2 regions of the Bradyrhizobium sp. LjRoot220 genome follow, and region 1 is predicted to be linked to the other one. Evidence: riboswitches for the same ligand, from Rfam matches in the RefSeq annotation. Region 1 holds a riboswitch; the other holds the start of a gene.

The links. A riboswitch is a leader RNA that binds a small molecule or an ion and turns the genes downstream of it on or off. The one in region 1 is predicted to bind S-adenosylmethionine.
Region 2: another riboswitch for S-adenosylmethionine. It lies ahead of metX (homoserine O-acetyltransferase MetX); the one in region 1 lies ahead of ACSQ84_RS28270 (O-succinylhomoserine sulfhydrylase).

The regions. Positions count from the first base shown of each region.
Region 1 is NZ_CAXUPS020000008.1:133,379-140,456, reverse strand. It holds gene ACSQ84_RS28285 (hypothetical protein) at 1-526, opposite strand, end outside; partial or broken gene ACSQ84_RS28280 (PQQ-dependent sugar dehydrogenase) at 677-2,014, shown strand; gene ACSQ84_RS28275 (2'-deoxycytidine 5'-triphosphate deaminase) at 2,195-3,301, opposite strand; SAM riboswitch at 3,438-3,517, shown strand; gene ACSQ84_RS28270 (O-succinylhomoserine sulfhydrylase) at 3,590-4,783, shown strand; gene ACSQ84_RS28265 (GDSL-type esterase/lipase family protein) at 4,937-6,037, opposite strand; gene ACSQ84_RS28260 (SGNH/GDSL hydrolase family protein) at 6,051-6,809, opposite strand; gene ACSQ84_RS28255 (OpgC domain-containing protein) at 6,809-7,078, opposite strand, start outside.
Region 2 is NZ_CAXUPS020000009.1:212,946-220,023, reverse strand. It holds gene ACSQ84_RS30065 (caspase family protein) at 1-691, shown strand, start outside; gene ACSQ84_RS30060 (alpha/beta fold hydrolase) at 725-1,585, shown strand; gene metW (methionine biosynthesis protein MetW) at 1,769-2,428, opposite strand; gene metX (homoserine O-acetyltransferase MetX) at 2,436-3,653, opposite strand; SAM riboswitch at 3,740-3,819, opposite strand; gene ACSQ84_RS30045 (chorismate mutase) at 3,982-4,830, shown strand; gene hisC (histidinol-phosphate transaminase) at 4,869-5,966, shown strand; gene ACSQ84_RS30035 (prephenate/arogenate dehydrogenase family protein) at 5,974-6,915, shown strand.

The DNA.
Region 1 (7,078 bases):
CGAGTTCGAGCGGATGATCGTATTCGCAATAATAGCCTTCCAGCCCGTCCTGACCGTCGACGCTCTGCTTGGTGCAGACGAAGCCGAGATTGAGATTACCCAGCGCTGCGCCATTGTTGGCGTGCCATCCCCGCAGCATCGCGCGCGACACTTCGCCGGGCACGCCGCAGATCGCAGTCCCGCGCCAGATCCAGCGCGGCGGCGGATAGCGGATCCAGGCTTTTCGATCGGTCTCGTACATGTATTCGACATGGACGCCGCCGATCCAGTTGGAGAGATAATGATACTGCGCCGCCGCGACCGCCGGCGGCAGATGATCGAGGCCAAGTTTTTTCAACCCGGGCAGGAAGCGTTCCCTCTGCTGGCGGCGAAACACCCGGAACACGAATTCTGCGGCATCCGCCGTACCGCGGCGGGAGACGACGGTGAGAACAAGGCCGGTGAAAAACGCGTGGTAGAGATCGGCGACGCTGCGCCATCTGGCCCATTGCGCTTGCTGCGCGCGGTCATCGTTCGCCTCGGTCATCGCCATCCCGGTTCCCTTTCTCTCCGCAAGCACGCGTTGCGGTTGCTCAATTCACGCGAATTTCATGGCGGGCACCGCGAACGATGGCCGGCGTTCCGCATTGGTGCAGCGATATGCACCGCATTGTACATCGATATGCAAGGAGCCGTCATGCATAGCCATCTTCGGCTGGCGCTATGTCTGGGCGCGCTGGCACTTCCGCTCGCCGCCTGCAACGAACAGGCCCCCTCGGGCTCCGCGGAGCAGACCTACGGTCCCTCCCCCAAATTGCCGTCGCCGCAAATCTCGTGGATACCGACCGTCAACATCGCCGCCGCCAAGGGCTGGCCGGAAGGCGGCAAGCCCACCGCGGCCAACGGCATGGCCGTCGATGCCTTCGCCAGGGGGCTCGAACATCCGCGCACAATCTACGTGCTGCCAAATGGCGACGTGCTGGTGGCCGAGTCCAACGCGCCGCCGCAACCGGAAGGCGGCAAGGGGATCAAAGGCTTCTTTTTCAAGTGGGCGCAAAGTCGTGCCGGCGCCGGCGTGCCGAGCGCGAACCGCATCACGCTGCTCCGCGACGCCGATGGCGACGGCGCCGCTGAAACCCGCAGCGTCTTCCTGAGCGGCCTGAACTCGCCGTTCGGCATGATGCTGGTCGGCGAGGATTTCTATGTCGCCAATACCGATGCGATCATGAAGTATCCCTACCATACCGGCGATACCAGCATCACGACACCCGGCGTCAAGCTCGTCGACCTGCCCGCGGGCCCCCTCAACCATCACTGGACCAAGGACCTCACCGCCAGCCCCGACGGATCGAAGCTTTACGCCACCGTCGGCTCCAACAGCAACGTCGCCGAGAACGGCATCGAGGCCGAGACCGATCGCGCCGCCGTCCTCGAGGTCGATCGCGCCAGCGGGTCGCGGCGGGTGTTTGCATCCGGCCTGCGCAATCCGAACGGACCTGCCTGGGAGCCGCACACCGGCGCTCTTTGGGTCGTTGTCAACGAGCGCGACGAACTCGGCAACGATCTGGTGCCGGACTACATGACCTCGGTGAAGGACGGCGCGTTCTAGGGCTGGCCCTACAGCTACTTCGGCGACCGCGTCGATACGCGCGTGGAGCCGCGACGTCCCGACATGGTCGCGAAAGCGATGGCGCCGGACTACGCGCTGGGCGCGCACACCGCTGCGCTCGGACTGACGTTCAACACCGGCAATCTGTTTCCGCCAGCGATGGCCGGCGGCGCCTTCATCGGCCAGCACGGCTCGTGGAATCGCAAGCCACTGGCCGGCTACAAGGTGATCTTCGTGCCGTTCACTGGTGGCAAACCTTCCGGCCCGCCGCAGGACGTGCTGACCGGTTTCGTCAATGACGACGGCGAAGCTCGCGGACGTCCGGTCGGCGTGCGGCTCGACAAGCAGGGCGCGCTCCTGGTCGCCGACGACGTCGGCAACACGATTTGGCGCGTGACGCCTGCGACGAAGTCGGCGGCGCGGTAACTCACCCCTCATGGTGAGGAGCGCGTCTTCGCGCGTCTCGAACCACGCTTTGCCCTACGGGCTACGCGTGGCGCAGCCACTCACCAAAAAGCAAAGCGTGCCCGGCGAAGCCCAACGGGCGAAGACGGGCTCCTCCAGCGATGAGCTTACGCTCACGCGGGGATGAGGGAGTGAACCTGGCTACACCCGGAAATGCTTGCTCAGCTTCAGGCCCTGCGCCTGGTAGTTCGAGCCGATGCGCTGGCCGTACATGGCGTCGGGCCGCGCCAGCATTTTCTCGTAGACGAGGCGGCCGACGATCTGGCCGTGCTCGAGGATGAACGGCACCTCGCGCGAGCGCACTTCGAGCACGGCGCGCGAGCCCTGCCCGCCGGCGCCGGCATAGCCGAAGCCGGGATCGAAAAAGCCGGCGTAATGCACACGGAATTCGCCGACCAGAGGGTCGAACGGCACCATCTCGGCGGCGTAATCCGGCGGAATCTGCACCGCCTCTTTCGAGGCGAGGATGTAGAATTCGCCGGGATCGAGGATCAGGCTGCCGTCGGGGCGCGCGGCGATCGGCTCCCAGAATTCATCGACCGCATAGCCGCCGCGGCGGTCGACATCGACCACGCCGGTGTGGCGCTTGGCGCGATAGCCGACGAAGCCGCCGGAACTCTCGCCGCTGAGATCGACGCTCAGTGCCACGCCATTGGCGAGATCGGCGTCGTCGATATCGACCAGCCGCTCGGCGTCATGCAGCGCGTCCAGCTCGTCGGCGTTCAGAATCGCGTCGCCGGTGCGAAAGCGCACCTGTGACAGCCGCGATCCCTCGCGCAGCAACACCGGAAACGTCTTCGGACTGATTTCGGCATAGAGCGGCCCGTGATAGCCCGCGCCGATCATGTCGAAGCGGCGCGTGCCATCGGCGATCACGCGGGTGAACACGTCGAGCCGCCCGGTCGAACTTTTCGGGTTGGCGGCGGCGACGATCTCCGGCGGCAACGCAAGGCTCTCCAGCAGCGGCACGATGTAGACGCAATTGGTCTCCAGCACCGCCCCGTCGGTGAGGTCGATCTCGTGCAGTTTCAGTTCGTCGATACGCTCGGCGACCGTCGCACCCGGCCCGGGCAGGAAGCTCGCGCGCACCCGGTAGGCGACGTCGCCGAGGCGCAGGTCGAGGCTGGCGGGCTGGATCTGGCTTTCGACAAAGGGATAGGCCGGCAGGATCAGGCCCGCATCCGCCATCGCCGCGATCATGCGGTCGGGCAGGATTCCGTTGGCGTCGGGCGGCAGCGTGAACGGCACGGCGGTCCTCAAGGAGCCCGGGTCCTGAAGGAGCCCGGAAGGATGACCCAGATGTCATCCAAACCTCATAAATATGGGTATTTACGGGTTATCCGATGGCTGGCTTGACGAAAAGGGCGCGAGGGAATATCAGCATGACTTATCCCGTGGTGATTTGAGCCGGCCGGCTTGCAGCCACGTTAAACAAGTCGCTAAACAGGCCGGGGACACGTGTGATCCCGGCCTGTGGAAATTTTTCCAGGCCGGTTTTTTGTGACCATTTTCAATGGTGGTCACGACGGAGGTCACATGTCTGAGACTGGTTCTACCAAGCGTTTTCGTCCCGAAACCCGCCTTGTCCATGGCGGCACGCTACGCTCGCAATTCGGCGAGACGTCTGAGGCGCTATTCCTCACCCAAGGCTACGTCTACGACTCCGCGGAGCAGTGCGAGGCCCGATTCAAGGGCGAGGATCCCGGCTTTATCTATTCGCGCTATTCCAATCCGACGATTGAGATGTTCGAGCGCCGCATGATGCAACTCGAGGGCGCGGAAGCCGCGCGCTCGACCGCGACCGGCATGGCCGCGGTGACGACCGCGATCCTCGCACCGCTCCGGGCCGGCGACCACGTCGTCGCTTCGAAAGCCCTGTTCGGCTCCTGCCTTTACGTGGTGCAGGATCTCCTGCCGCGCTACGGGATCGAGACGACGCTGGTCGACGGTCTCGATCTCGACCAGTGGCAGCGCGCATTGCGGCCGAACACCAAGTCCTTCTTCCTGGAGAGCCCGACCAATCCGACGCTCGACGTGCTCAACATCCCGGCGATTGCCGAGATCGCGCACAGTGGCGGCGCACGGTTGATCGTGGACAATGTGTTCGCCACACCGATCTGGCAGAGCCCGCTTTCGCTTGGCGCCGACGTCGTTGTCTACTCCGCCACCAAGCACATCGATGGCCAGGGCCGCTGCCTCGGTGGCATCATCCTGTCCTCGGAAGCGTTCGTCGCCGAGCACCTCCATAATTTCATGCGCCACACCGGCCCGTCGCTGTCGCCGTTCAACGCCTGGGTCCTGCTCAAGGGACTGGAGACGCTGGCGGTACGGGTGCGCGCGCAGACCGAGACCGCCGGCAAGGTCGCCGACGCGCTGGCGAACAATCCGAAAATCTCGCGGCTGATCTATCCCGGCCGCGCCGATCATCCGCAGGCCGAACTGGTGAAGCGACAGATGCGCGCCGGCTCGACCCTGATCGGCTTCGAGGTCAAAGGCGGCAAGCAGGCCGCGTTCCGCACCCTCAATGCGTTGCAGGTCTCGCGGATCTCGAACAATCTCGGCGACGCCAAGAGCCTCGTCACCCATCCGGCGACCACGACCCATCAGCGGCTGTCGCCGGAGGCGCGCGCCGAACTCGGCATCAGCGAGGGCTTTATCAGATTCTCCGCCGGGCTCGAGCATGCCGATGATCTGATCGAGGATTTTGCGCAGGCGCTGGAGCAGGCGTGAGAGGGCGGCACACGCAGCCACACACAGGTGTCGTCCCGGCCTTGAGCCGGGACCCATAACCACAGGGTGTTGTGAGTTAGGGAAGTCGTCAACCACTGCTTCAATCAGCAGGGCCGCGGCCTGGGTCCCGGCTCAAGGCCGGGACGACAAAACTCACATCGGCCTGTACGTCCGCACGTTCGAGGGCACGTTGACGCCGAGCTTGATCTGGCCGACGGAGCGGATGATGTCGTCGCCGAGCAGTTGCGCAAAGCAGGCGTAGCCCCAGTCGCTCATGTGCAGGCCGTCGGCGATGACGAAATTCTCGATCGGGATCGCTTGCTTCTCGTGCCAGTCGCGCATCACCTCGAAGCGCGGGAAGATGCCGACCTTGCGCAGCTCGGCGACCTTGTTGAGCAGATTGATCATCTTGCCCGCGCTCTCCGCGCGTGCGTTGACGGCCGGCGAATATTGCGGATCGATCAGCACCAGATCGGCGCCGGTCTTCTGAATGCGCGCGATACCGTCTTCCACCAGCTTGATGGTGTCGGCGGGATCGAGATTGCGCAGCACGGCGTTGGTGCCGACCTGCCAGATCACCAGATCCGGGTTCATGTCGATGACCGAGGTCTGCAGCCGCTTCATCATTTCAGGCGCGTCCTCGCCGCCCTGGCCGCGATTGATCACGGTGATGTCGGCGGTCGGATATTGCCGGCGCAGCTGCGCCGCGAGGCGGTTGGGATAGTTGAATTCCGGCGAGGTCGCGCCGAAGCCCGCGGTCGACGACGAGCCGAACGCGATGATGACCACCGGCTCGCCCGCCGCGAGCTTGCCCGCGACACGCGGCAGCGATGCCATCTTCTTGCCGCCACCCTTTGCCGGCAGGCAGGGAACGCGGCTGAAGATATCGGCGGCTGATTTCGCGACTTCCTTTGCCTTGTCGACCGCCTTGCCGGTGAGGCTCCTTTGCTGCGCCGGAGCGGACGGGTCGGTGGCCGCCACACTGCCCGCCCCCGCGCTCGGCGCCTGTGGTTTAGCCGCTTCCGCCTTGTTCGATTCAGCCTTGTTCGATTCAGCTTTGCTCGCTTCAGTCTTGCTCGTCTCAGCCTTGCCCGGTTCAGCCTTGCCCGAGCCGGATAGCGTCGCCGCCTGCTGGGCGGCCTGGGTCGGCTCCGCCTGCACCGGCAAAACCGACGCCGGCGTCAGCAGTGCCGTCGCCGCGAGGGCGAGCGCTGCCAGCGATGCGGACGGGGAAAAAGGGCAGTAGCAACTCATTTACGCCAGTTCCTCAATTCTGCTGCGCCGGGTTCACATGCGCCGCGTCGATCACGAATTTCGACAGCGCGCGGCCGAGGCAATCGTGCACCCGCTTGGCGAGGTCGAGGCCATGCGCCGTGCTGGACAGGTCGAAGTCTCCGGCGTCGCTCCAGTGCCGCATGATGGCGAAACGGTCGAACAGGGGAACGTCATGCTGCTGCGCCACCACCCGCATATTATCCAGGTAGGGCGGTGCGGAAATCATCGTTTCGGTGCGCGGACTGTATTGCAGGTTCATCAAGACCACGTTGGCCCCTGCATTTTGCACCGCAACAACGCCTTCGTCGACAGCGGCGCGAAAATCATCGGGATCGATGGATCGGATAGCATCGTAGGTGCCGGTCTGCCAGATAACCAAAGTAGGCTTTCTTGCTTCCACGAGCTTAACAAGTCCGCTTGCGACCTCTTCGGCCGTCTTCTTTACCTGTAGTTCCAGGGAGACGTTCACCGCGACCTTCGGAAGCATCTCCTTTAACATCGCCTGCAGGCGGCCAGGATAGGCGCTGCCTTCGGATGCCAGGATGGTCGAAGACCGGCTGCCCACCACCAGAATTTCCAGCCGGCGTTCGCTGACGATGGCCGTCTCGACCTTGGGCAGCGGGCTCTCGGAGGTGAGCAGATAGGCCGGGACCTCGCAATTCGGCGGGGCAAGCTCGGCGCGCGCGGGGGCCACGGCCAGCAAGCCGGCAAACAAGGTCAGACCCAGGATCATCACCGGGTTGGACGTCATCAACCCCCTCCCGCCATATCGGCGTTGCCAACAGCGCCCTTTTTCCGGGATGCATTCTTGTCGGCGGAATGCTTGTACCACGAAATGACCCACGCCATGCCGGACATGATGAGGATTCCGGCGACGCTGATGAGGAAATGCAGGCCTGCTCCACCGGAGATTTCGGCCAGCACGAAATGCCCGGCAAAGGCGAGAAAGACGCCGAGGCAGAATATCTCGAGCGAATGCTGTCCGCACAGGATCAATGGTCGCAGCCAGGGTGAATTCAG
Region 2 (7,078 bases), on a different contig from region 1:
CGGGCGCTCGGTGGGCGGTCTGCGCGGTCTTGCGCGCACCTCCATTCCCGGCGGCGTATTCATCATCTATTCGGCGGACTTCGGCGAATCCGCGATGGATCGGCTGTCCGACAGCGACACCAATGCGAATTCGGTCTTCACGCGAAGCTTCCTGCCGTTACTTGAGGACCCCGGGAATTCGCTGGTCGCAGTGGCCAAGCAGACACGCGCAAAGGTGAAGGGGCTGGCCAGCACTGTCGGGCAGACGCAATCACCTGCATATTATGACGGAGTCGACGGCGACATCTTCCTGTCCAGACAAGCCTCCCAGGCGACGACGCCTCCGATTCAAATTCCTCCGCCTGTGGCACAACCGGAAAAGCCGCGTGTCCCCGGGCCGGTCGCCTCGGCAACCAACGAGTCGATTCCACCTCCTCCAGCGCCGGCTCCGACTTCAAGGTCCGCGCAGGACTTCATGTTTGCCAATTCGGATAGCGTTCTGCTGACCCGTGCCATGCTGATCAATCTGTCACCGGATCAGCTTCGCATCGCGCGCAATGAAATTTATGCCCGGCGCGGCCGCTTCTTTCGTGATCCGGCCCTGAGCGCGCATTTCAAGCGCTTCGGCTGGTATCGGCCCTATGCCTGGGAGGTGCCGCTCAATGCGGTCGAAAAAGCCAACGTCAGTCTGATTGCGTCGCTGGAACGATAGAACGGATTGAATCCTTCCCAAGAGGAACCTCGAATGCCCTACGCTGTCGCCAAGGATAATGTCCGCCTTTATTTCGAAGAAGCAGGCACGGGAACGCCGATCATCTTCCTGCACGAGTTCGCGGCCGACCACACCAATTGGGAGCCGCAAATGCGCTACTTCTCGCGCGGCCACCGCTGCATCGCCTATTCGGCGCGCGGCTATACCCCCTCCGACGTGCCGCCGACATCGGACGTCTACACCTACAAGCATTTCTACACTGACGCGCTCGCGGTGCTCGATCACCTCGCAATCGCCAAAGCGCATTTCGTCGGGCTGTCGATGGGCGCCTATTCGTCGCTGCAGATCGGCCTCAACGCGCCGGAGCGCGCGCTGTCGATGACGCTGGCCGGCGTTGGCTCCGGCTCTGCCATCGAAAATCTCGACGCCTTCCGCGCGCAATGCCGCGCCAATGCCGAGCAGTACGAGGCGATCGGATCGGTCGCGGTCGCCAAGGCGACGCGCGAGGCGCCGAGCCGGATTCCCTTTCTGCTGAAAGACCCGCGCGGCCACGCCGATTTCTACGCCGCATTGGCGCGCCATGACGCCAAAGGCTCGGCCAACACCATGCGCAGCTTTCAGGGCGGTCGGCCCTCGATCTACACGCTGACCGATGCGATCCGCACCGTGCCGACGCCGGCGCTGATCATCTGCGGCGACGAGGACGACAATTGCATCGAGCCGAGCCTGTTCCTGAAAAAGCATCTGCCCGCGGCCGGGCTGACGTTCTTCCCGAAGTCGGGCCACGTGCTCAACCTGGAGGACCCCGCGCTGTTCAACGAAATGGTCGAGCGCTTTATTGCGCTGGTGGAAGCGGGGAGATGGCCGGTGCGGGATCCGCGGTCGATGGGGTGACGCCGGTGCGCTCCCTCTCCCGCCCTTGCGGGGGAGGGTTGGGGTGGGGGTGTCTCCACACAACGTGCTCGCCCGGTGGAGAGACCCCCACCCGCCGCGCTCTAACGAGCGCGTCGACCTAAGAGCGAGCTTCGCTCGTCTCGACCCCGCAAGCGGGAGAGGTAAGAACGATGACGGCGATAGTTACTTCTTCCCCCGGGTCAGCAAAAACACGCCCTGCTCGCCGAACATGTTCCAGAACCACCACGGCAGATTGAGCCGCAGCGGGCGGCCGTAGAGGTCGAGGGCGACCGCGCGTTCCATCTTGACGTTGATCTCGTCGCAGAGCTGCACGAAATCCTTGATGGTGCAGAAATGGATGTTCGGCGTGTCGTACCAGGTCGCCGGCAGGTTTTCGGTGCGCGGCATGTGGCCGCCGACCAGCAATTGCAGCCGCATCCGCCAGAACCCGAAATTCGGAAACGAGACGATGGCGCGATGGCCGATCCGCAGCAGGTTTTCCAAGACCACCCTCGGCTGCCGGGTCGCCTGAAGCGTCTGCGACAGGATCACATAGTCGAAGGCGTCGTCGGGATAATTGACGAGGTCGGTGTCGGCGTCGCCCTGCACCACCGCAAGGCCTTTGGCGACGCAGCGGTTGACGCCCTCGCGCGACAGCTCGATGCCGCGGCCGTCAATGCCGCGGCTTTCCAGCAGTTGCAGCAGTTCGCCGTCGCCGCAGCCGACGTCGAGCACCCTTGCGCCGCTCTGGACCATTTCGGCGACCAGCAAATGATCGCTGCGAAGATCTTCGGTGCGGTGCGGCTCGATGCCGTTGAGCGGCAGGGTCTGCTGAGACGACATCGACATATCAACCACCGGTCTCTTTCAGGCCCCGGGCCTTGCCTGCGGACTGCAGAAAGGCGCGGGAGATGTCGAAGAATTCGGGCACGTCGAGCAGGAAGGCGTCGTGGCCGCGATCGGTTTCGATTTCGGCGAACGACACCCGCGCGCTCGACGCGTTCAGCGCATGCACCAGCGCGCGAGATTCCGAGGTCGGGAACAGCCAGTCCGACGTGAACGACACCACGCAAAAGCGGGTCTGGATACCGCGGAACGCCTGCGCCAGCACGCCATTGTGGTCGGCGGCGATGTCGAAGTAATCCATCGCCCGCGTCAGATAGAGATAGGAGTTGGCGTCGAACCGCTCGACGAACGACGAGCCCTGATAACGCAGATAGCTTTCGACCTGGAAATCCGCGTCGAACGAGAACGTCGGCAGCTCGCGGTCCTGCATCCGCCGGCCGAATTTGCGATGCAAGGCCGCGTCCGACAGATAGGTGATGTGGGCCGCCATCCGCGCCACGCCGAGGCCGCGATGCGGATGCGTGCCATGGTCGAAATAGCGCCCGCCGCGCCAGTCCGGATCGGCCATCACCGCCTGGCGGCCGAGTTCATGAAACGCGATGTTCTGCGCCGAATGGCGCGTCGAGCAGGCGATCGCCAGCGTCGAGAACACGCGTTTGGGATAGGCCGCGGTCCATTGCAGCGCCTGCATGCCGCCCATCGAGCCGCCAACCACACAAAACAGCGTGTCGATGCCCAAGCGATCGATCAGCATGGTCTGCGCGCGCACCATATCGGGAATGGTGATGATCGGGAAATCGAGGCCCCACAGTTTGCCGGTGGCCGGATTGGTCGAGGCCGGCCCGGTCGAGCCCATGCAGCCGCCGATCACATTGCTGCAGATGATGAAATAGAGGTTGCTGTCGAGCGGCTTGCCAGGACCGACCAGGGTGTCCCACCAGCCGTGCTTGCCGGTGACCGGATGCGGATTGTTGACATGCTGATCGCCGGTCAGCGCATGGCAGATCAGAATGGCGTTGGAACGGTCCGCGTTCAGCTCGCCATAGGTCTGGTAGGCGATCTGGAACGGCGCCAGATCGACGCCGCAATCGAGCTTGAGCGGCTGGTCGATGCCGAACCTGACGACCTGCGACGTCGGATGGTCCGCCTCATGGGCCCGGTCCTCGCTATGGATGGAGGGACTCGGAATCGAAGGGCTCGGTATCGACTGCACATTCGTCATCTCGGCCACCGACCTCCTCGACGGAGGTCCTCTCGGACAGAAATCAGGCCATAAAAAACCCGGCCTGAACAAAGGTTCGACCGGGATCACTTCTGTCCCCGGCCTGTTTAGCGAGTTGTTTAACGTGGCTGCAAGCCGGCCGGCTCAAATGACCACGGAATGGGCCAAAGCTAGTCCGAAGCGAGCTTTTCGTCAAGGCAGGCCCATGGTTAACCCGCCCGCGACGTCCCCAATGGCGATGTTTCTCTTTGCTTTCGGTGGCCGTCTTTCCTAATCAATGTCGTTGTATTTGCCGGTGATTTCGGCCCCCGGCGCTAAAGGCTAGAACATGTCCAAAGCACCCCCCGCCCCGCCCTCGCTCGCGGTGCTGCGCCAGGAGATCGACGCGATCGACGAGCAGGTCCACCGCCTGTTGATGGCGCGTGGCGACATCATCGATCGGCTGATCCAGGTCAAGGAGACCCAGGAAGTCGGCTCGGCATTTCGCCCGGCGCGCGAGGCCGACATGATGCGGCGGCTGGTGGAACGGCACCGCGGCATCCTCCCGATCGACACCATCGAGAGCATCTGGCGGGTCATCATCTCGACGTTCACCTACGTCCAGGCGCCGTTCGCGGTGCATGCCGACGTCTCGGTCGGCGAATCCGCGATGCGGGATTCGGCGCGGTTTCATTTCGGATTCGTGGTGCCATACGTCTCGCACTTCAGCGCCCAAGCCGCGGTCGAGGCGGTGGCGAAATCGAAGGGCGATCTGGCGCTGGTCTCGGCGGCGTCGAGCCGCACACCGTGGTGGATCGAACTCGAAGCGGACGGCGCACCGAAGATCATCGCGCGGTGGCCGTTCCTCGAACGCGCCGACCATCCGGCCGCGTTGCCGGTATTCGTGGTCTCGCGCGTTGCCGACAACGCCATGGTGACCGAAGTCGAGACCTGGAGCGTGCGCGTCTCCGGCTGGAATGCCGAGATCGCGCGCGCGCTGGCGCCGCTCGCCGAAATCGTCGCCGTGCCCGATACCGCCTTCGACGGCGCGGCGCTGCTGGTGTCGATATCAGGCACCGGGATGGAGAAGATCAAGACCGCCCTGATCGAGGCCGGCGCGTCGGTGCGCTCCTCGGCCCTCGTCGGCAGCCACGCAACGCGTTATACGGTGCCCCCGAACGGGGCGGCCAAATCTTAAGTCGACAAGTCGACGCCCTGACGATCCGGAGCCCAAAAATGTCCCGCCCCGTGCCGAACCCCGGCATTCTCGATATTGCGCCCTACACCCCCGGCAAGAGCCCGGTGGCCGAGCCGGGCCGCAAGGTGTTCAAACTGTCCGCCAACGAGACGCCGTTCGGCCCGTCGCCGAAGGCGCTGGCGGCGTACCGGGACGCGGCCGCGCATTTGCATGACTATCCGGAAGGCACCTCACGCGTGCTGCGCGAAGCGATCGGCCGCGCCTTCGGGCTCGATCCTGCCCGCATCATCTGCGGCGCCGGCTCCGACGAGATCCTCAATTTGCTGGCGCACACCTATCTCAAGCACGGAGACGAGGCGATTTCGACCGCCCACGGCTTCCTGGTGTACCCGATCGCGACCATGGCGAACGGCGCCACGAACGTCGTGGCGGCCGAGACCAATTTCACCGCCGACGTCGATGCGATCCTAAAACTGGTTTCGCCGCGCACCAAGATGGTGTGGCTCGCCAATCCGAACAACCCGACCGGCACCTACATTCCGTTCGACGAGGTCAAGCGGCTGCGCGCCGGCCTGCCCGATCATGTGCTGCTGGTGCTCGACGCCGCCTATGCCGACTACGTCTCGCGCAACGATTACGAGCTCGGCATCGAGCTGGTGGCGACCACCGAAAACACCGTGGTGACCCACACCTTCTCCAAGATCCACGGGCTGGCGTCGCTGCGGATCGGCTGGATGTTCGGCCCGGCCAACATCGTCGACGCCGTCAACCGCATTCGCGGGCCCTTCAACGTCTCGACGCCGGCGATGCTGGCGGCGGTCGCCGCGATCGAGGACACCGCCCACGTCCAGATGTCGAAGAACTTCACCGAGCACTGGCGCAACTGGCTGACCGAAGAAATCAGCAAGCTCGGGCTGAAGGTGACGCCGAGCGTGGCGAATTTTGTGCTGATCCATTTTCCGCTGGAGAAGGGCAAGACCTCGGCGGATGCCGATGCGTATCTGACCAGGCGCGGCCTCGTGCTGCGGGCGTTGAACAATTACGGCCTGCCGCATTCACTGCGGATGACCATCGGCACCGAAGAGGCCAACCGCCTCGTCGTCGACGGCCTGCGCGATTTCATCGCGGGCAAGTGAGAGCCAAGTGAGTACCGAACCCCTCTTCAAACGCGTCGCGCTGATCGGCTTCGGCCTGATCGGCGGTTCGATCGCCCGCGCCGCCCGCGCGCAAGGGCTTGCCGGCGAGATCGTCACCACGGCACGCTCCGCCAAGACCCGCGCGCGGGTGGAAGAATTGCGCGTCGTCGACCGCGTGCTGGAAACCAACGCCGAAGCGGTCAACGGCGCCGACCTCGTCATCCTCTCCATTCCCGTCGGTGCCTGCGGTCCGGTCGCGGAGGAGATTGCGCCATTCCTCGAAGCGGGCGCGATCGTGTCCGACGTCGGCTCGGTCAAGGGCGCCATCGCCCGCGACATGGGACCGCATATCCCGCCGGGCGTCCACTTCGTTCCCGCCCATCCCGTCGCCGGCACCGAGCATTCCGGTCCGGACTCCGGCTTTGCCGAACTCTTCATCAACCGCTGGTGCATCCTGACGCCGCCGGAAGGCACCGATGCCGCGGCGGTGGAAAAGCTGCGCGCGTTCTGGGCCGGGCTCGGCGCCAAGGTCGAGATCATGACGCCGGACCATCACGATCTGGTGCTGGCGATCACCAGCCATCTGCCGCATCTGATCGCCTACACCATCGTCGGCACCGCCGATGAGCTGGCGCAGGTGACGTCGTCGGAAGTGATCAAATTCTCCGCCGGCGGTTTTCGCGATTTTACGCGCATCGCGGCGTCGGACCCCACAATGTGGCGCGACGTGTTCCTGGCCAACAAGGAAGCCGTGCTGGAGATGCTCGGCACCTTCAACGAGGATCTCTCCAAGCTCACGCGCGCGATCCGGCGCAACGACGGCGAGGCGCTGTTCGAGCACTTCACCCGCACCCGCGCCATCCGCCGCGGCATCGTCGAGATCGGCCAGGATTCGGCGGCGCCCGACTTCGGCCGCCCGCACGCGAATTTAACGAAGAAGCCGGAGTAGGACGAAGGGGCCGCTCCACCGCGGCGGCGTCCTACCCGCGAATGAAAGCGTGTCCGCATGCCCGCGGTCCGACGGGCAGCTGTGTCGACCGCATCCCGACCCAACGTCCGCGATGGCCAGCGCCCCCTGCTTCGGGACGGGACGGCCCGCGATCTTTTTTAAA